DNA from 2 places in the Lysinibacillus sp. NPDC094403 genome. Region 2 is predicted to be linked to the other one. Evidence: riboswitches for the same ligand, from Rfam matches in the RefSeq annotation. Region 2 holds a riboswitch; the other holds the start of a gene.
The links. A riboswitch is a leader RNA that binds a small molecule or an ion and turns the genes downstream of it on or off. The one in region 2 is predicted to bind preQ1.

Region 1 (10,012 bases), 760 kb from region 2:
GAGAGTAAACCTTCTATTATAATTAGTGTTGATATTAACCCCCAAGATACAGGGTCAGTTAAGATCTCTTTCCACATCTCCCAATTGAAAAATTGCATGTATGTAGATAGAATTCCTTGAATGATTTCCAATTACATACCCTCCTACTTGTCCTAAGGTACTCTAGTATATGCTTGACCATTCTCGTTATGAGGAAATGAGTGTATCCTTTATTTCTACAAAAAATTCTCGAAGAAATTTAATTATTCTCCATTCCGCAAAATAGACACCGAAAATTTAGAATTTACTAAAAATTAATAACAAAAAGCTAATAATATGTGCTATCATAGATAAATGTTTTATACGTATAACGGAGGATGAATATTATGGAAGTTGCTGACACTAGAACTGTGCAGGTAGAAAATATCTTGATTGCACATCATTTCTTAAAGGATGTAGTGGTACACACGCCGCTACAAAAAAATGACTATTTATCCGAGAAATACGGAGCTAATATTTATTTTAAACGCGAAGACCTACAGCATGTACGCTCATTCAAACTTCGTGGTGCCTATTATAAGATTAAAAAAATTGAAGAAGAGGCTCGTAAATTTGGCGTTGTTTGTGCAAGTGCGGGTAATCATGCCCAAGGTGTTGCCTATGCCTGTGCGCAATTGAAAATTCAAGCAAGTATTTTTATGCCTCAAACAACACCTAAGCAAAAAATTGACCAAGTGCGTATGTTTGGTCGTGATTATGTGGAAATTATTTTAGCTGGTGATACCTTTGATGATTCTGCAGAAAGTGCATTTGCTTATTGTGATGAGCACGATAAAATCTTTATTCACCCATTTGATGATTTTGATGTTATTGCTGGTCAAGGAACGGTCGCTGTTGAAATTATGAATGACATGGAGGAACCGATTGATTATGTATTTGGTAGTATCGGTGGCGGTGGCTTAATGTCAGGTGTTTCTGCCTACGTGAAAAACCTTTCCCCTACTAGTAAAATTATCGGTGTAGAGCCTGCTGGGGCCGGCAGTATGAAGGCTGCATTTGCAGAAGGCGGTGCAGTGGCACTTGATTGGATTGACAAATTCGTAGATGGCGCTGCAGTAAAATGCGTCGGTAATCACACATATGATGTTTGCCGTCGCTACTTAGACGACATCGTACTAGTACCAGAAGGAAAAGTATGTACTACGATTTTAGATCTTTACAATAAACACGCCATTATCGCAGAGCCTGCTGGAGCATTATCGGTAGCAGCACTCGACTCTTATAAAGAGGAGATTAAAGGCAAGTCAGTCGTAGTCATCATTAGTGGTGGTAATAATGACATCGGACGTATGCAGGAAATTAAAGAAAAATCTTTAATTCACGAAGGCTTACTATACTACTTCATCGTAAGCTTCCCACAGCGTGCAGGCGCGCTTCGCCAATTCCTAACAAGCGTTGTAGGACCGAATGATGACATTACTACCTTCGAATATACAAAGAAAAACAACAAAGAAAGTGGTCCTGCCTTAGTTGGTATCGAACTTGGTAATCGTGAAGACTACGAAGGATTACTAGCACGTATGAATGAATTCGGCTTCAAATACAAAGAAGTAAACAACGACATTCAATTATTCGGCTTACTAGTCTAATACAAAGGGTCACACTTGCTATGTAAGTGTGGCTTTTTTAGGTTTATCGGAATAAATTTGTGTTTTATCGGAACAATCTTGAGATTTATCGGAACAATTTCGGATTTTATCGGAATGTTTCATCAATTTATCGGAACATTTTAGAAAATACAGTCTATCTGACCGCATTGATAGACTATACTATTTAATAATATACTTCCGATTCTTCTTTGCACCTACTTCTTGAAGCTGTAATGATTTCAATATTTTATATACCGTTTTAGTACAAGAAATGCCGAAGAAGTCTTGAAATAAACTATTGGATATACATTCTCCATACATATAACGGTAATCTTTCAGCGCATTATTGAAAGATTGATTATCTACCTCACCACAATCCTCACACCGCCACTTACCTTGACGATATTGCATAACAAATCGATAATCGCACTTAGAGCATAATACACCTTTCTTTAGTTCATCCATCTTCATATCCAGTGTCCATTGTGTAGGTTTATGCATCTTTAGAATATGTTTTGAGAGTTCTCTTAAAACTTTTTCACTTAAATAGACTTGTTGATGTTGCTTGAACAGCTGCTCCATCCTTTCAACCAAACCACTCACATGAATAATCGGTTGCACAGACAAACTTGGCGTCATAATCATATTCGGATTTGCAGAAACGATCATATAAACAATAGGTATATGACAGCCAGCCTTTTGAAAAATCTGATGTAAAAACCTAGAATGTCGCTTCACCTGATCAAAGGGATTTCTAAAGCCATCTACTTTGCCATCAGAAGTAATTCGAATAAATTGATGATTATCTTCCATATATTCGACACGGCCCACGATATTTTTAATTTCCACTATTAAAACAAAATTTCTCGACATATATAATGTATCCATTTGATGTATTGCTCCACCTTCAGCTTTAAGCTGTACATCATGCAATAAATAATGCGTATGCTCCAAATAGATTTCTTGCCATTCCTGATCTACTCTTTGCTCACCTGCATACCCTGCTCTTGTTCTATTTAGCATTTCTTGATAGTAAGTAGACTTTGGGTGAGATTTCGGCAACCTCCTTTCAATCATTTCTAATGTGATTTGCTTCGATGAAACTTCACGTTTTTTCAGTAGCATATTTTCACCTCCTTTAGCTAGATTATAATGCACTTTATCGAAAGAGTTTGCTTGTTTATCGAGCAACTTTTGATTGTTTATCGAGCAACTTTATTGATTTATCGACCAACTTTTTTTATTTATCACCCAACTTCTAAAAAATATCGACATCTAGCAGAAAAACGCCCATACCTATGTATGAGCGCTTCGTTATCATTATCCAAGTAGTGCACGGTCTGAGTTCATTTTCTCTCCGCGGATACGTTCGAACTCTGCCATCAAATCTGGGATGGTTAGTTCATGCTTGCGATCCTCGCCAACCTCTAAAATGATTTGACCTTTATCCATCATAATCAGTCGATTTCCTAAATCTAATGCTTGCTGCATATTGTGCGTGACCATCAATGTCGTTAAGCTGTCTTTCTCGACTAAATATTTCGTAATTCGTGTGATTAACTCTGCACGAGATGGGTCAAGTGCCGCCGTATGCTCGTCTAGCAATAAAATCGAAGGCTTCGTAAATGTTGCCATTAAAAGAGATAGCGCTTGACGCTCCCCTCCAGAAAGTAAGCCGACTTTTGCAGATAGGCGATTTTCTAGATTTAGGCCTAACATCTCCAACGATTCCTTGAAAAATTCTCGACGCTTTTTATCAACACCGATACGCAAGCCTCTACTCTTATTACGTGAGTAAGCTAACGCTAAGTTTTCCTCAATCGTCATTGTTGGTGCTGTACCAGCCATTGGGTCTTGGAACACGCGACCAATGTAGTAGGAGCGTTTGTATTCTGGTAAAGAAGTAACCTCATTTCCATCAATTGAAACTGTACCAAAGTCTGGTGTTAATGCGCCAGAAATCATATTCATCATTGTCGATTTACCAGCACCATTACTGCCGATAATTGTGACGAAATCCCCTGGCTTTAAGTGCAAATTAATTTCTGCAAGTGCAATTTTTTCATCAGGCGTACCTTCATTAAAAATCTTATTTATGCCGTTTAATTTAAGCAAGGCCTTTCCCTCCCTGCTCAACCGTCTTTACTTGCGTCCTCTCTGCAGCGCGCTTCACCTTACGTTTGCGTGCCTTACTCTTATTGATAAATTGAGGTAAAATCAACGCTATAATAACGATGATAGCTGTTATTAATTTCATATCTCCTGAATCAAGGAAATCTACTCGTAATGCTAATGCTAAAATAACGCGGTAAATGATAGCTCCCGCAATGACAGCGAAAGTTGTGCGCATAATCGTTTTTGTACCGAAGATTGCTTCGCCGATTATAACAGATGCAAGACCGATAACAATCATCCCAATCCCCATACTAACATCTGAGAACTTAGAGTATTGAGCGATTAAAGCTCCAGAAAAAGCGACAAGTGCGTTAGATAGTCCTAGCCCAAGAATAATCAATGTATCTGTATTAGCCGAGAAGCTACGAATCATACGCTTATTATCACCAGTTGCTCGAATAGCCAGGCCGACTTCTGTTTTTAAGAACCAATCTGCAAAGAACTTAATGATAATCGTAATGATTAATACTACGATCAACGTACTCCATGTTGAAGGTAGTTGCGTCTGAACGCCAATGCTTTTTAATAGATTATTTAATGCACTATCAATACCTAAATTACTCCAAAATGCTTGAAACTTTGAAAATAAAGTCTCTGAATTCAAAAGTGGAATATTCGGACGACCTATCGTATTTTCTACAGTTGACCCCATAATACGTAGGTTAATTGAATACAAAGCAATCATCATTAAAATCCCCGATAATAAAGGATTAATTTTCCCTTTTGTGTGAAGAATTCCTGTCATACATCCTGCAATAAATCCAGCAACAATTGCCACTAAAGTCGCTAAGATTGGGTGGTAGCCAAGCAGAATCATCGTTGCTGCAGTAGCCGCCCCTGTTACAAAGCTTCCATCAACCGTTAAATCCGGAAAATCTAACACGCGGAATGTTAAATACACACCAAGCGCCATAATTGCATAGATGATTCCTTGCTCCATCGCGCCAAATATTGCTAAAAACATAGTTGAATCATCTCCTATTAATTTCTTAAACTAATTTTCTTATTAAAAATTCTTACTTGAGCTCCATTCCTTTAAATGGAGCTCAAAATTAATAAAGTCCTTTGAAAGCCATATAAAATAGAATCTATTATTTTTAAGGTTTTAGCACGACGGCCTTTGATTTGCTAAAAAGAAGCTCAGTGCTATAATGGCTCATCACCAAAAGCTGGAGGTGATATTTATTAAAAAGTATTAAAGTTGATTGAAGTGGAGACTGGGCGACTCCTTGGGGATCAGCGTCACAGATGAGACCCTGGAGCGAGCATCGCGAGTGAAGCGGCTCATCGGACGCCCCCAGGAAAGCGCCCAGTCGGAACGGAAATCAACCTTACGTTATGATAATGAGCCAATTTAATAGGAATTTACACGAATTCTCCATCGATCCAAAACACTTTAAAAGTAGATAAAGCGGGGGCAGTTTTAGTTCTCCCCCGCTTCATTTCATAAGATGATATGTTAGGTCATTACTTTTCTAAAAGCTCTGCACCCCAAGAATCTTTAATTTCGATTCCTAAATCATCCGCTACTTTTTTATTTATTAATAGTTTTAGCTTTTGTGGGTATTGAGCTGGTATATCAGCAGGTTTTGCTTCACCTTTTAGAATCTTCACAGCCATTTGTCCCGCTTCATAACCGATGTCATAATATTCAAAACCATATGCAGCTAAGCCACCACGTGCTACAGAGTCAAGCTCTCCAACAACTAGTGGTAATTTATTAGAATTCGCTACATCAATGACAGACTCTAGAGCCGAAACTACTGTATTATCAGTAATGATATAGAATGCATCTGCTTTACCAATTAATGATTCAGCTGCTTGTCTTACATCTGCAGAAGTCGCCGCAGATGCTTCAACTACTGTTAGGCCTTGCTCGTCCATGACTTTTTTCACTTCTTTTATTTGTGCTACTGAGTTTTGTTCACCAGCGTTGTAAACCATACCTACTTTTTTCGCACCTAATTCCTTTAAGAATGCCACTGTTTTCGAAATAGTATCAGGATGTAAATCGATCGTTCCTGTTACATTTTTCCCTGGCTTCTCCATAGATTCAATGAGCTGTGCGCCAACAGCATCTGTTACAGAAGTGAAGACAATTGGAATATCACCAGTAGCTGTCGCTGCCGCCTGTGCAGATGGCGTAGAGTTAGCAAAGATTAAATCTACGTTCGCACTTACTAGATTGTTTGCAATCGTCGTGTTAAGGCTGTTATCTCCTTGCGCTATTTGTGGATCGTACTCAACTTTTAATCCTGAATCTTCAATTGCCTTTTTAAAGCCATCTGTTGCAGCATTTAAAGATGGATGCTCAACAATTTGAGTAATTCCGATTTTATATGTTTTGTCACCTGCATTGCCGCTCTCACTTGCATTCTTCGTTTCGTTCCCCTTCGAATCCGATGAACTAGAGCCACTGCTACCGCAAGCAGCAAGCATTAAAACTAACCCAAATAACAGGAACGAAAGCTTTTTTAAATTGCTTTTCACAAATAATCCCCCCGATATTATCTTTGATATTTATCACACTTTATCCAAGCGAAGTGTGAACGTATCGCTATATTATCGTTATTATCAAGGTTCGTCAACAACATTATGAATGTTCTGACTTTCGAATTCATCAAAATATTTTATCTTTTCATTCAATTTGTCGCTTTAAACCGCTAAACTACGCTGTTTTCACAAATCGATTTCTTTTTCTAACATAACAAAAATTTTTTTGACAATTTCGCGAAGTTATTTTTGATTTTTAAATAATTTATGGAAAACCAAAAAACCTGACATTCTTCATTAGAAATGTCAGGCCTTATAACAATTAGAATTATCTCTTGTTTTTTTAAGATATCTACTAACCAACCACTTTGAGGTAACGGGATATCTGGGAAGCATACGTACGTTTGGGCAACACCTTGAATTGCTGAATAAAAACAACCAGCGAGTGCTTTAGAATCACCCTCTCGTATTACTCCCTTAGCTTGACCCTCTTTTACTAAACTTTCAAATCCCTCAGATGCAGCAAGGTCTTTAGTAACTTGTTGAATAGTATCTGGTAAGTTACTTGCTATTTGCGTTTGAGCAACTAACATTAACAATTTTGCTGATAATGATTATAAATCCAATGTAAGCAATTATTCTAAAGCCTGACAAAACGATGCGATTTTTATGCATAATAAAAAGCCACACCTGGTTTTGTATGTGACTTACCTTTTCTACAGAAACGCTTCATTTCAGTCTCCTTTTTTACATTTAATGCATATGATGAAAATGAGACAGTGCTGTTCCCAAAAAGGAGGAATACCATGAATAACGATGAAAGGGATTTAAATCATCAACCTTCTTATTCAAAAGAGAATCAAAATGCAAAAATAGGAGATATTGACACAATCATTTCTAATCTTTGTGACAGTCTATTCGAATTCGCTCTAGATTTTGCCTTAAATGCCTTAGAATATACAAAAGACTTAGATGAAGAACTAGAATATACGGATGAATTTAAAAAGCAACTGGACGATTTAATTATTGAAATAGAAGAAATTAAAAATGTTTTAGATGAGTAGTTTCAAATCAGAAACCCTTACTACTTTCGCTCCAAGATATCTCAAATATTAATAAGCAGAGGTGTCAAAATGCAAAGCTTTCAAAATATGTGTACAAAATTTGCTCAGATTGCAAACGGAAAAGCTTCTATGGAACATGGAGTATGCTCAGTAAGACTTAATCGAAATCTTAATGTTATGATTCAAGGTCGCCCAAGTCGTAGTGCACTTCATGCTGGGATAACATTCGAATCACTCGATATATATGGAAATGCACTTAACTTAGGTGAAGTTGTAGTACTTCAAGAAGAATTAACTCCATTTGTTAAGGTACTTGCAGAAAATAATTTAATTATAAGTGCCGTTCATAATCACTGGATATATTCAGACCCAGCTATTTTATACGTTCACTTTCAATCAATAGAGCCCCCATTAATCTTTGTCCAAAAATTTGCTCAAGCTTTTAGTGTTTTAAAAAACTACTGATAACTACACTTGTTAAAAGAACTGCTTAGACAGTTTTTTTGATATGGTTGTACTTTCCTTTAGTGGTTGTTCATTCCATATGTAAAGAAGCAAGTGTACAAACCCCATTCTTATGGATTCAAAATTCAAATCCTGGTCACGCACACACCTATGAGCAACGAATAAGAGCTAAATATTGCAGTTAACACTATGAATTTCTGCGCTTTTTTTACTCGTGTCTATTTACAAATAAGCATGAACATTGATATGATTGCATTTGCTTTACGTGGTTCGTAACCATCCCACGCAAAAAAACTAAGGAGAAATGAATATGAAAGTAAAATTTTTAGCAACGAGTGGCATTATTGCAGCGCTCTACATTGCTGTTACATTATTAGTCGGATCATTTGGCTTTACAGAGGTGCAGTTCCGTCTATCCGAAATGTTTAACCATTTAGTTGCCTTTAACCCTCGTTTTGCCGTTGGAATTATTATTGGTGTATTTATCTCCAATATCTTTTCACCACTCGGTATCTACGATTTAATTTTTGGTGTTGGCCATTCGATGATTACCCTTGGGTTGCTCATTCTTATTTGTAAATTTGTTAAAAATATTTGGGCACGTTTAGTCATCAATACATTTTTATTTACATGCACCATGTTTATCATTGCATTTGAATTGAACCTAGCATTAGAATTACCATTCTTCTGGACATGGTTAACTGTTGCTGCAGGTGAATTTGTTGTTTTAGCAGTCGGTGCACCGATTATGTATATCTTGAATAAACGCTTAAACTTCAAAAATTTGATTTAACAGACGGATCTTATCGAGCCGTATTTAATAAAAAGAGGGCCGGTTATTCACCGTTCCTCTTTTTGTTGTATTGAATCGAAGAGGAAAAATCAATAACATAACATATGTTTTAATTCGAATATTTTTCATGTAAATAAGGTTTATTACCTAGCAAAAAGAGTGTTGCAATTAATAATTTTAAAAAATAATATGTTATTTTATTCCTTTTCATTCTCATCGCCTAATTTTCCAACATAATCAATCAAAGCATGAAGAAGTATTAGAGGTATAATGGAGTTCAATGCGATTGCAAGCATCCCGAACACAAAGCCAAAAATGGTTGTTCGAATGACACCGGATAAACTCTGATATGTATGCGCAAGACCAAATATTATTGAAGTACACAAAAGAACTAACCAAATTGACCATTCTGGAAATAGTGCGTTAAATGCAAATATAAGGAACCCACGGTAAATAATTTCTTCTGTGATACCCGCTGTCCATGCCACTTGATTCCAGATGACTTTGTCTTTCTTTGTAACAGGTAGTAACTCAGTAAACGTTATATGCTTCATTTGTTTTTGCTTCATTAATATCATCTTACTTTTAACATTATTACTTATAAAATATCCAATCGCGTAATATAAAAGCGATATACTATATAATAAACCTACCCCTATGACAATATATGTAACAATTGGTCCTAATGCTTTTGTGTTAATACTCGGCATTATTACGCGTAGTTCTTCTAAAGTAAGTTCAGAATTCGCCACTATTATTAAAATAAAAAGTGTTGGTAACCACAAACCTAGCATAACAATCTTATAATAGTGTATCCTGCTTGCTGGGTTAGTCAGAACACGTATTTTAAATCTTTGATATAACCAATAACCTATAATTGGTTCATATAAAAGAGTAAACCCAATGAATCCCCATAATAGTATGTTCATTTCGTTTTATACTCCTTTAGCATGTTCTCTATTTTTTCAATTAGCCATTCTTCCTCTTGTTTACTAAATGGTGACGAAAATAACATGCTATCCAACTGTATCTCCATTAGCTTTGGTTCTGTTAGTAACCGATTAAATAGTTCATGTGGCACTTGAGAAAAAAGCCCTTCGAGAATAGTATGTACTTCGGTATCGGTAAATTGATTCTTATAAGCTATTTTTAATTGATTTATAATGTTTATTAAATTTTCATCATAACGAACGTTGTTACCGTTTGATACAGCATAAATCTCGTCTACAACTTCATTTGGTAAATATTCCTTTAACCATCGCTGCTGAGATTCCATATGTAAATTATTTTGAATTAATGCAATAAATATCTCTGGTTCGATTACCTGATTTGATTGAGCTAACGAAATTGTGTATTCAAGTAGTTCAATATTCTTTTCAATTTCCACCAATTTA
Region 2 (10,012 bases):
AGCTGCTATGCTAGGAGAGATTGGTATGAATACATCACCAAGGTATGATGCTAATCGTACGGATTTAATTCAATCGGTTTCTTTCCAAACCGCGGAACAAATGATTGCTTTTTGTCGTGAAATTCAAGCAAACTCACCAATTAATGCGCATTACGCACCGGAGCCAGCGTACATGCCTGGCTATGAGGATGATGTCATCATGGCAGCTGGAACTTTTATTCAAGGTTCAAGTATTGAGCTTACAGCAGACGGTCCTATTCGTCCGCCATTTACAGCATTTATTCAAGGTGGATTAACATATGAGCACGTAAAATTTGCTATTTGTAGTGCTGTTCAAAAAATCCAAAAATAGGTAACGAAAAACTATTCAAAACTTCCATTTTGAATAGTTTTTTATTTATGGACGAAAAGATGAAGATGACATTTGTTAAAGCGTATGCCATGTATCTTCATTCAATAGAAGACTCCTACCTCTGAAGGTGGTGAAATGAATGCTGATGTGGTTCCCTTTCAGTGGGGCTAACACCTACTGAATGAAGAAGCACAGAAAACATTTGTTGCCCCGACGCCCCTAGGAAAACGCAAAGTCGGAACAGAAATCAACCACATGTTAGGATATTAAGTTTAGTTTTTTACAATTTTTCATCATTTCAAAAAAATATTTTATTCCGTGTCAGGAAACCTCACATGAGTGGTTGACAGTGTGAATTTTTCGTTATATTATTAGCAGGTATTGGAGGGGAATTAAATGAGTCGTGAAATTAGACGAACTATGCCGTTATTATCTATGAATATTGTAATGCAATTGACCGAGCTTTCGGCACGTCAGATTCGTTATTATGAAGAACACCATTTAATTGAGCCGCACCGAACAGAAGGCAATCGTCGAATGTTTTCATTAAATGACGTCGATACATTGTTGGAAATTAAAGATTACTTGGAACAGGGCATGAACATGGCAAAAATTAAAAAGCTGTTCGCTAAAAAGAATGAACCTGTTTCAACAGATGAACCAGATTTAAGTGACAAAGAATTACGTCGCGTTATGCGAGAGGAAATGCGTCAAGCGCAGCGCATGCAAAAATCATCCATCCGTCGTGGGGATTTATCTCGATTCTATTAATAAAAGGTAACATCGTTAATTGCTTTATTAATAGGGTAGGGTAATGATATAAGCTAGACAATTAATAGGAGTGTGGAAAACTGTGGGTAAATACACAAAAGAGGACATTAAACGTCTAATCGAAGAAAAAAACGTAAGCTTTATTCGTCTACAATTTACGGATATTCTTGGCACAATCAAAAATGTTGAGATTCCTGTAAGCCAATTAGACAAAGCTCTAGAAAACAAAATGATGTTTGATGGCTCATCCATTGAAGGCTTCGTACGTATTGAAGAATCAGATATGTATTTACATCCTGACTTAGATTCTTTCGTAGTGTTCCCTTGGACTTCTGAAAAAGGGAAAGTAGCACGTTTCATCTGTGATGTATACACTGCTAAAGGCGAGCCGTTTGCTGGTGACCCACGAAACAATTTAAAACGTATCCTTAAGAAAATGGAAGAAATGGGCTTCTCAAGCTTCAATTTAGGACCTGAGCCAGAATTCTTCTTATTTAAATTAGATGCAAAAGGTGAACCGACATTAGAAGTAAACGACCACGGTGGTTACTTCGACTTAGCACCAACTGATCTTGGCGAAAACTGCCGTCGTGATATCGTTTTAGAACTAGAAGAAATGGGCTTCGAAATTGAAGCATCTCACCATGAGGTAGCTCCTGGCCAACACGAAATTGACTTTAAATATGCAGACGCAATTACAGCTTGTGACAATATCCAAACGTTCAAATTAGTTGTTAAAACAATTGCTCGTAAACACGGTCTACATGCTACATTTATGCCAAAACCATTATTCGGTGAAGCTGGCTCTGGTATGCACTTCAACGTTTCATTATTTAAAGGTAAAGAGAATGCATTCTACGATGAATCTACTGAACTAGGTCTTTCTGAAACAGCAATGCAATTCATGGCAGGTGTCCTTGCTCACGTTCAAGGCTTCACAGCTGTGACAAACCCAACAGTTAACTCTTATAAACGTCTTGTACCGGGTTATGAAGCTCCATGTTATGTAGCATGGTCAGCTCAAAATCGTTCACCACTTATCCGTATCCCTTCAGCACGTGGTCTTTCAACTCGTGTAGAAGTACGTTCTGTGGATCCATCTGCTAATCCATATTTAGCAATGGCTGTTATTTTAGAAGCTGGTCTTGAAGGTATTCGTCACAACTTAACACCACCAGCTGCTATTAACCGTAACATCTACGTAATGTCTGATGAAGAGCGTAAAGCGAATGGTATCGCAAACTTACCACCAGCACTTGACGATGCTTTAGCATTACTTGCTCAGGACGAAGTAGCTCAATCAGCTTTAGGTGAGCATATCTATGCAAACTTTAAAGAGGCAAAAGAAATCGAGTTTGACATGTATCGTACAACAGTACACCAATGGGAACGCGATCAATATTTAAAAATGTACTAATTTAAAAGCGTTGGAGCTGTGAGGCTCCAACGCTTTTTTGTGTGCCCCTATTACCGAATGGGCGTTATGCATTAAAAGTATTTGGAGCTGCTGGATTAGAATATCTTATCGACCCATAACTTTGTATCAATTCAAGAATGGACTAATGACGAGATTCTAATCTACACTAATAGTAAGAAAGCGATAGGGAAGACATAAAGCCCCATCGCTTTCTTCTATTAATAGCCCATATGATGATGGCCCATGTGATGGCCCATATGATGACCCATAGGATCGCACATATGATGGCCCATATGGTGACCCATATGATGGCCCATATGATGACCCATATGATGATGGCCCATGTGATGGTGTCCCATATGGTGATGTGGCATATGGCACGGCTCAGGTGGCATCTCGCAAAGTGTATGAGTTTCGCAACATTCATCCACTACACACTCAGTGCAAGGGAAATGATATTGATGATCAATTATATGTTTGTTAACTGTTTTAATATGTGCTGGTTGTACATGAGGTACGACCGTATGGATATAATTAGTGCGAACAAATTCCTCTGGCGGTAAAAAATGTGGTGGATCAAATTGAGTTGGGCATGTTTGTGGTGGACAACAATGTGGACCTTCATGGTGATGATGATGCATACGTCTATGCATGGTAAAACCTCCTGTTTTGATAAGTTGTGGTTCATAATTAACATATGAGATGAAAGACAGTATGGTCTATTTGTATGCCTATTAAGGGCTGGTTAAATCTCTTAGGCAATCAAAATAGGTATGATTTAATGTAGAGTTTAACTAAACTTTAACTTCTTTCAGTAAGTGTTTTTGTAACGTAAGTGAAACGGCAGTTACGTTTGTCTTAAAGGTAATGATACAAAGAAGAAATGCGGATAATTAGAAGAGAATACTAACAATAACAATTTTTTTTAGATTGAATAAAAATTCATTTTGCTGTAGAATTAACCGATGTATTGTTGGTTTACGATATTTTTATAGCTATGATTTAATGAATAGAAATTTTGCTTTGCGGATGTTAATTATAAAAAAGTAGTGTTTGGGCATTCCTTTATTACTTTTTAGAGGGGTGTTTTTTTATTTGATCCGTTTTCTATCTTTATCTCGCAGAATAAAGAAATTCCCACTGATTAAAGTACAGATATACATTTCTTGGCGGTTTTAAAGGACATAACTAACAAGCTTGATGTATAAAACTTCGAAAAAACCAAGAGAAATGAGGCTTTAAATTATGAAAAAACACCCTACTTCTACATACTTTTTCTTCATAATTCCGTCTCTTATTGGTGTCCTATTATTTATGACACCAGTCTTAACGGAAGATGGATGGAAAGTTCCAATTGCTATTTTAGCAAGTTTACTAGCAGGTTTTGTTGCTCCGGTTATTAGTTATTTTACTATAATTATGTTTGCGATTTCGGCAATTGGATCACTTATTGCCAAATTAATTCCACGAAATAATACAAAAGAGCCTAGTATTTTATATACATTATTTTATGTAAATTGGTTTTGGACAATTATTAGAGTCATCGGTTTAGTATTTGCCTCAATGGTTGTCTTTGATTTTGGACCATCGGCGATTAATAATAAAAATACTGGTGGATTATTAATGAACCCAGACGGTGGTTTAGTAACATTTTTATTTACGATTTTCTTATTTGCTGGAATACTATTACCATTTTTAACAAACTTCGGATTACTTGAATTTTTCGGAACGATGATGGTAAAAATCATGCGTCCGCTCTTTAAAAGCCCTGGTCGTTCATCGGTTGATGCACTTACATCGTGGGTTGGTGATGGAACAATTGGTGTTCTTATGACGAGTAAGCAATATGAAATGGGGAACTACACGAAAAAAGAGTCTGCCATTATTGCAACTAGTTTCTCTGTAGTATCTATCACATTCTGTATCGTAGTATTAGATACAGTGCATTTGTCACGCTATTTTATTCCATATTACTTAACGGTTGTGCTTTGTGGTCTTGTGTTAGCGGTAGTTATGCCACGAATTTTCCCGCTTGCTAACAAAGAAGATACTTATATCGACGGTACACCAGTAGATTTATCGCGTGAGGAATTACCAGAAGGTTATAATTCTGTGTCACATGGCTTAGAAAATGCTTTAGCCGTTGCGCATGCAAATCGTGACCCACGTCAATTTCTGAAAGATGGAATTAGAAATGTTTTGGATTTATGGGTTGGTGTAGCGCCGGTTGTTATGGCATTTGGTACGGTTGCTTTAATGCTTGCTGAATTTACTAATATTTTTGCAGTTTTAGGAAAGCCGTTTGAACCTATTTTAACAGTGCTTGGTTTACCAGAAGCAGCTGAGGCAGCGCAAACAATGGTTGTTGGCTTTGCTGACATGTTTTTACCTTCAATTTTAGGAGCAGGAATTGAAGCTGACACTACTCGATTTGTGATTGCTGTCGTTTCTGTTACACAGCTTATCTATATGTCTGAAGTCGGTGGACTTATTTTAGGTACAAAAATTCCACTGAAATTTTTAGATCTAGTTGTTATTTTCTTAATGCGTACGATTATTTCACTACCAATCGCAGCAATAGTTGCACATTTACTTTTTTAGACTTATAAGGCAATTGTTCGAATTTAGTGCGAACAATTGCTTTTTTTAAATTCACTCTTAATGATAAAAAAGAATAAATAATAGTTGACACATAAATTCATTGAGTTGGGAAAAACTACACTTAAAGTGATACTGAGGTGATAAAATGGACAGAATTTTTTCTCTCTGCTTAAGTTCCTGTTATTTGTTATTTTCTCAACCAAGTGATGCCTATATAAATGATTCGCTCAGTCCTTATGAAGAAATCTATCCTGAGATAGGCTATAAAACGGTTGAAACAGCTGCCTACGATTTTGAACGGCACTATCATCAAGGGCTAAAGCTACCACTTCGAGTACCTCCTATTAGTTTTACACATCATTTTGGTCGGTTTAATAATCTAGATGGTGATATGAACGATTTTTTTGAAGTTACATTTATTAATAATCAACTTCCTGAGCATCATTATAAAATAACAGTTCGACCTATTCAGTTTAAGTTCCCATCTAAAAAGGGAAATATAGTAAAGACATTCGACTTGAAAAATGGAACGACTTCAATCTATATGGAAATCTCAGGATTCAATGTACTTTCTTTTGAAAGAGGAGATTGGCAATATATGCTGTGGATTGATAAAAGGGTTTCGGATAAAGTGACACCTGAAGTTTTAGTCGACATTGCTAACTCTATTGACTATACAACGCAAGAAGATGAGCGTAGTTAATAAAAAATGCCAAGACCTTTAACTTCTTTCAGCGGGTGTTCAAACCCCGCTGAAAGAAGTTAAAGCCTCTGGCGGATGTCACGGAATCGGAAAGGAGTTAATAAAGGATGTTAGCCTAAAATCATCGCATCCATGTGATAACGGCTAACTGACCTGCATCGGAAAAAACGCCACGTCCTGTGGCATTACCGAAATGACCGACATCGTGTCGGCCCTCACGCAGGCCTAAGCACAAAGCCGATTCTGGACGCAATTATGCCGAGGCATAATTGATTGAGGGCTTGGCATCATTTTCTTTTTGAAAGTATTCCGAATAGCCTCTAGAATTATGCTGGATTGACAGAAGCATTTCGAATCGCCATTGTTATGATAGAGTAGAGGAAAGCACTAAAAACTAATAAACTACTTAATAGAGCAAAGGTAGATATATTTGATAGTAGGTCAAACAAAGGAGAATACCACTTGAAAATGATTGTAACAATCGGAATTAAGCCGAGTAACCCTATAAAACTGTAACCGCCAAGAGTTCCTAAGCGATAAAAGACAACATTCAATAAAAGACCAGATGTTAGGAAGAAGAGCAGTAAAACAGTATCTAATGTCATCATTCGCAAAAATGATGGAGAATTATCAATTAGTAAAATAGGATGGATAATGAATAGGTTAGAAACGTAAGGGATTATTTTTTGTGTACAAGTACTTATGAAGGAACCTATTAAGCTCCACGAGATGAAAAAGAGTCCTACATTGAACATATATTGTAAGCGACTTAAACCCAGTTTTAAAAAATAGGGCAAGGTTTTATTTAGTAGCTTTGCCGCCATTATACCGTAAAAGATATAAACAGGTATAGAAACGGAGATGGCAATGGAAATATTTTGCCCAAAGAATTTACTTAAGAATACAGACAATAGGATGATCGAAAATAATATGCACCAAAACGTCATAATTTGTTTTTTATAACTTTGAAATAATACATAAAAGCAACCCTTTATTATTTTCATTAAATAGTCCTCGCTTTCCGCTGTTTACTTAAATACACCAACATTTCTTGTAATGAAACACGTTCAAGCTTAATATTCTGCCCGTTGATGGATTGACCATTAGCGTAGACAATTGCAGTTAACTCCTGCATAAACGTATGCTTATAAATAGTCTTTAGACCATTAATTGCCTGTTCAACATCAGCAGGACCACCTTTAACTGCAACAATATGCTCATGCCATTCCTCCGTTGTTTTCTGAAGCAGTAATTGTCCCTCGTGTAAAATAAGTATTTCCTCAAATAGCTCACTTGCCTCATCAATTAAATGTGTAGACAAAATAAAAAGTCTTGGATTTTCGGTTTGTTGTTCAATTAATAAATCATAAAAAGTATTTCGGGCAGCTACATCAAGTCCGATATAAGGCTCATCAAAGATCGTAATCCCTGCATTACTCGCAAAGCCTGTAATAATGCCTAATGCAGACACCATTCCTTTTGATAAACTGCGAACCTTATCTTTTGGATTTAGAGCAAAGACTTCCAGTAGCTCCATAGCAAGATCGCCATCCCATTTTGGGTAAAAGAAGCTATTAGCCTTTAACGTTTGTGCAATTGTCATCTCCTCTTGAAAGTTTCCACTCTCTGCAACAAAGCAAATATCACGTAAAGTTAAAGGTACATTGAAAACATTCTCTCCATTGACAGAAATGTTCCCATTGGTTGTAGAGATGAGTCCTGATAATAAATTTAAGAATGTTGTTTTACCAGCGCCATTATGACCCAAAAATCCAATGATTTTAGGTCCTTCAATTGTAAAAGAGATATTTTTTAAAGCTTCTTTATGTCTATATGATTTACTAACATTTTTCACTTCAATTTTCATACGTTAACCCCTTTGTAACATATTTTGTAATTCTACATCTGAAATACCTAATCGTATTGCTTCTTTCTTCAATGGCTCTATATGTTGTTGGAAAAAGGTTTCCTTACGCTCTGCAATTAATATCCCGCGCGCATCAGTACTGACAAACATGCCCACGCCGCGTTTTTTATAAATTACACCTTTGTCCACTAATTCGTTCACACCCTTTCCAGCTGTTGCAGGATTAATTTGATATTCTTTTGCAAATTCATTTGTAGAAGGAATGCGATCTTCGGGTTGTAGCTGTCCATCTAGAATTGCATCCTCTATTCGTTCACGAATTTGCTGGAAAATGGGTTTTTCATTATTTAAAGAATGAATCGCTATCCACCTCCTTAGTCAATCGGTTAATTACTTATGTAACTAACCATATAACATAAGGTTTTTTTTGTCAATTTTTTATATAAAAAATTTTAGTTGACTGAATGCATTCATTAAGTTAAGATAGCAAGCGAATATGAAAGAGGTTCATAGCGCATACCCTCTATAAAAAACTATGGATGACGTCATTTACGCCATATCCCAAAAATGCGGATATGGCGATTTTTTTTTAGATTTAATGCGTAATGGACTTCTCACAACTTGAGGAGGCATTTTTATGACAGGAAGAAATGAAGAACAAGGCTTACAGGATTTAACACTACTTGGTAACCAAAATACAAAGTATTTATTTGAATATTCACCAGAAATACTTGAAGCGGTTGATAATTTGCATACTGAAAACGATTTTTTTGTGAAATTTAATTGCCCAGAATTTACAAGTCTTTGTCCAATGACAGGGCAGCCTGACTTTGCGACAATGTATATTTCTTTTATTCCAGATAAAAAGCTAGTAGAGAGTAAATCATTAAAGCTCTATTTATTTAGCTTCCGTAATCACGGAGACTTCCATGAGGATTGTGTTAACATCATCATGAATGATTTAATAAAGCTGATCGAGCCGCGCTATATTGAAGTATGGGGCAAGTTTACGCCGCGTGGTGGCTTGTCCATAGATCCTTGGTGTAACTATGGTCGCCCAGGCACAAAATATGAAAAAATGGCGGAGCATCGTTTGATGAACCATGATATGTATCCTGAAAAGGTGGATAATCGCTGATGCTTTACTATTTAAATGGACTGTTTGTAGGCTTTTTAATTTTAGCAAATGTTTTAGCAGTTAAAGTGTTTAGTATAGGTGGATGGATGATACTTCCAGCTGCGGCGATTTTAATTATTTTTACTTATCCTCTTATTGATGTAATTTGTGAGGTATATGGCAAGGAAGCGGGCAGTCGTACAGTAAGAACAGGACTTATGGCACAAGTGTTTGCAGCATGCTTTATCGCTATTGCCATTGCACTACCACCTGCACAAGCCTTTACTCATCAGCAGGAGTTTGAGACAATTCTAGGTGGCAGTATGCGTGTCATTATTGCGAGTCTTGTAGCCTATTCGGTCAGTGTTAATTTGGATGTAGTGATATTTAGTAAATTCAAAGAAAAGCATGGAAACGGTAAGCTATGGCTTCGAAACAATGTGTCTACGATGTTAAGTCAACTCATCGATACGGCATTATTTATTACGATAGCCTTTTATGGAATAATGCCAATGAAAGTGTTACTGACATTATTTATAACACAGTATTTGTTTAAATTTTTTGCGTCCATTGTAGCAACACCACTTGTTTACGGGCTAGTTTTCGTTGCGCGAAGATTTGATAAACGTAAAGGCTTTGAACCATCTCATTACTGAGGTGGTTCGAAGTGTTGAAAATCAATGAAATAAAGTATGCCTCTTCTGCAAAACTGGGACTTGGCACTTTTCGGGTAGTTTGGAACAGAGATTACCTTCGTCTAAAATATATAATATTTCCAAATATCTGAACTGCTATTTTTCCTAAAATTTGAGCCATCTCAATACTGAGATGGCTTTTTGCTGTGTGCCTTATCAATTAGATGAGCACTATAAGGCAAGAACGAAATTTTTTATATTGAAAATACAGACAACCAAGTTCGGTAGAAATAGCTTAAGTACTTGAAGAACGATTGAAGGTATTTGTGCTGTATATGGGACTAGATATTCCTGAACAAGCCAATGAATCAAAAACATCCCGAATGAATATTGATTTACTAAATTAATGATTTTTAGCTTTGGCGCAATTCTAACAAATGCTAAAATGCCATAAAAAATACCAGCTAAGCACCTCACTTTTTCCACGTTTATAGCTCCATTTTTGCATATGTGCCATGTTACGGCGGAGCATATACTGTGGATGAGAAG

Region 1: another riboswitch for preQ1. It lies ahead of ACQKMV_RS00220 (QueT transporter family protein); the one in region 2 lies ahead of queF (preQ(1) synthase).

What each region holds. Positions count from the first base shown of each region.
Region 1 covers NZ_JBNNTL010000001.1:47,781-57,792, reverse strand. The annotation lists gene ACQKMV_RS00265 (TerC family protein) at 1-131, opposite strand, end outside; gene ilvA (threonine ammonia-lyase IlvA) at 366-1,628, shown strand; gene ACQKMV_RS00255 (nuclease-related domain-containing protein) at 1,809-2,753, opposite strand; gene ACQKMV_RS00250 (ABC transporter ATP-binding protein) at 2,949-3,743, opposite strand; gene ACQKMV_RS00245 (ABC transporter permease) at 3,736-4,767, opposite strand; gene ACQKMV_RS00240 (ABC transporter substrate-binding protein) at 5,271-6,293, opposite strand; gene ACQKMV_RS00235 (hypothetical protein) at 6,503-6,889, opposite strand; gene ACQKMV_RS00230 (hypothetical protein) at 7,103-7,360, shown strand; gene ACQKMV_RS00225 (DUF1259 domain-containing protein) at 7,430-7,825, shown strand; PreQ1 riboswitch class I at 8,085-8,129, shown strand; gene ACQKMV_RS00220 (QueT transporter family protein) at 8,136-8,618, shown strand; gene ACQKMV_RS00215 (CPBP family intramembrane glutamic endopeptidase) at 8,816-9,547, opposite strand; gene ACQKMV_RS00210 (MerR family transcriptional regulator) at 9,544-10,012, opposite strand, start outside.
Region 2 covers NZ_JBNNTL010000001.1:806,199-816,210, forward strand. The annotation lists gene ACQKMV_RS03615 (aminotransferase class I/II-fold pyridoxal phosphate-dependent enzyme) at 1-352, shown strand, start outside; gene ACQKMV_RS03620 (MerR family transcriptional regulator) at 749-1,123, shown strand; gene glnA (type I glutamate--ammonia ligase) at 1,206-2,540, shown strand; gene ACQKMV_RS03630 (hypothetical protein) at 2,759-3,193, opposite strand; gene ACQKMV_RS03635 (YjiH family protein) at 3,786-5,141, shown strand; gene ACQKMV_RS03640 (hypothetical protein) at 5,287-5,844, shown strand; gene ACQKMV_RS03645 (hypothetical protein) at 6,171-6,848, opposite strand; gene ACQKMV_RS03650 (ABC transporter ATP-binding protein) at 6,848-7,711, opposite strand; gene ACQKMV_RS03655 (GntR family transcriptional regulator) at 7,715-8,077, opposite strand; PreQ1 riboswitch class I at 8,208-8,254, shown strand; gene queF (preQ(1) synthase) at 8,349-8,849, shown strand; gene ACQKMV_RS03665 (queuosine precursor transporter) at 8,849-9,484, shown strand; gene ACQKMV_RS03670 (hypothetical protein) at 9,695-9,949, opposite strand.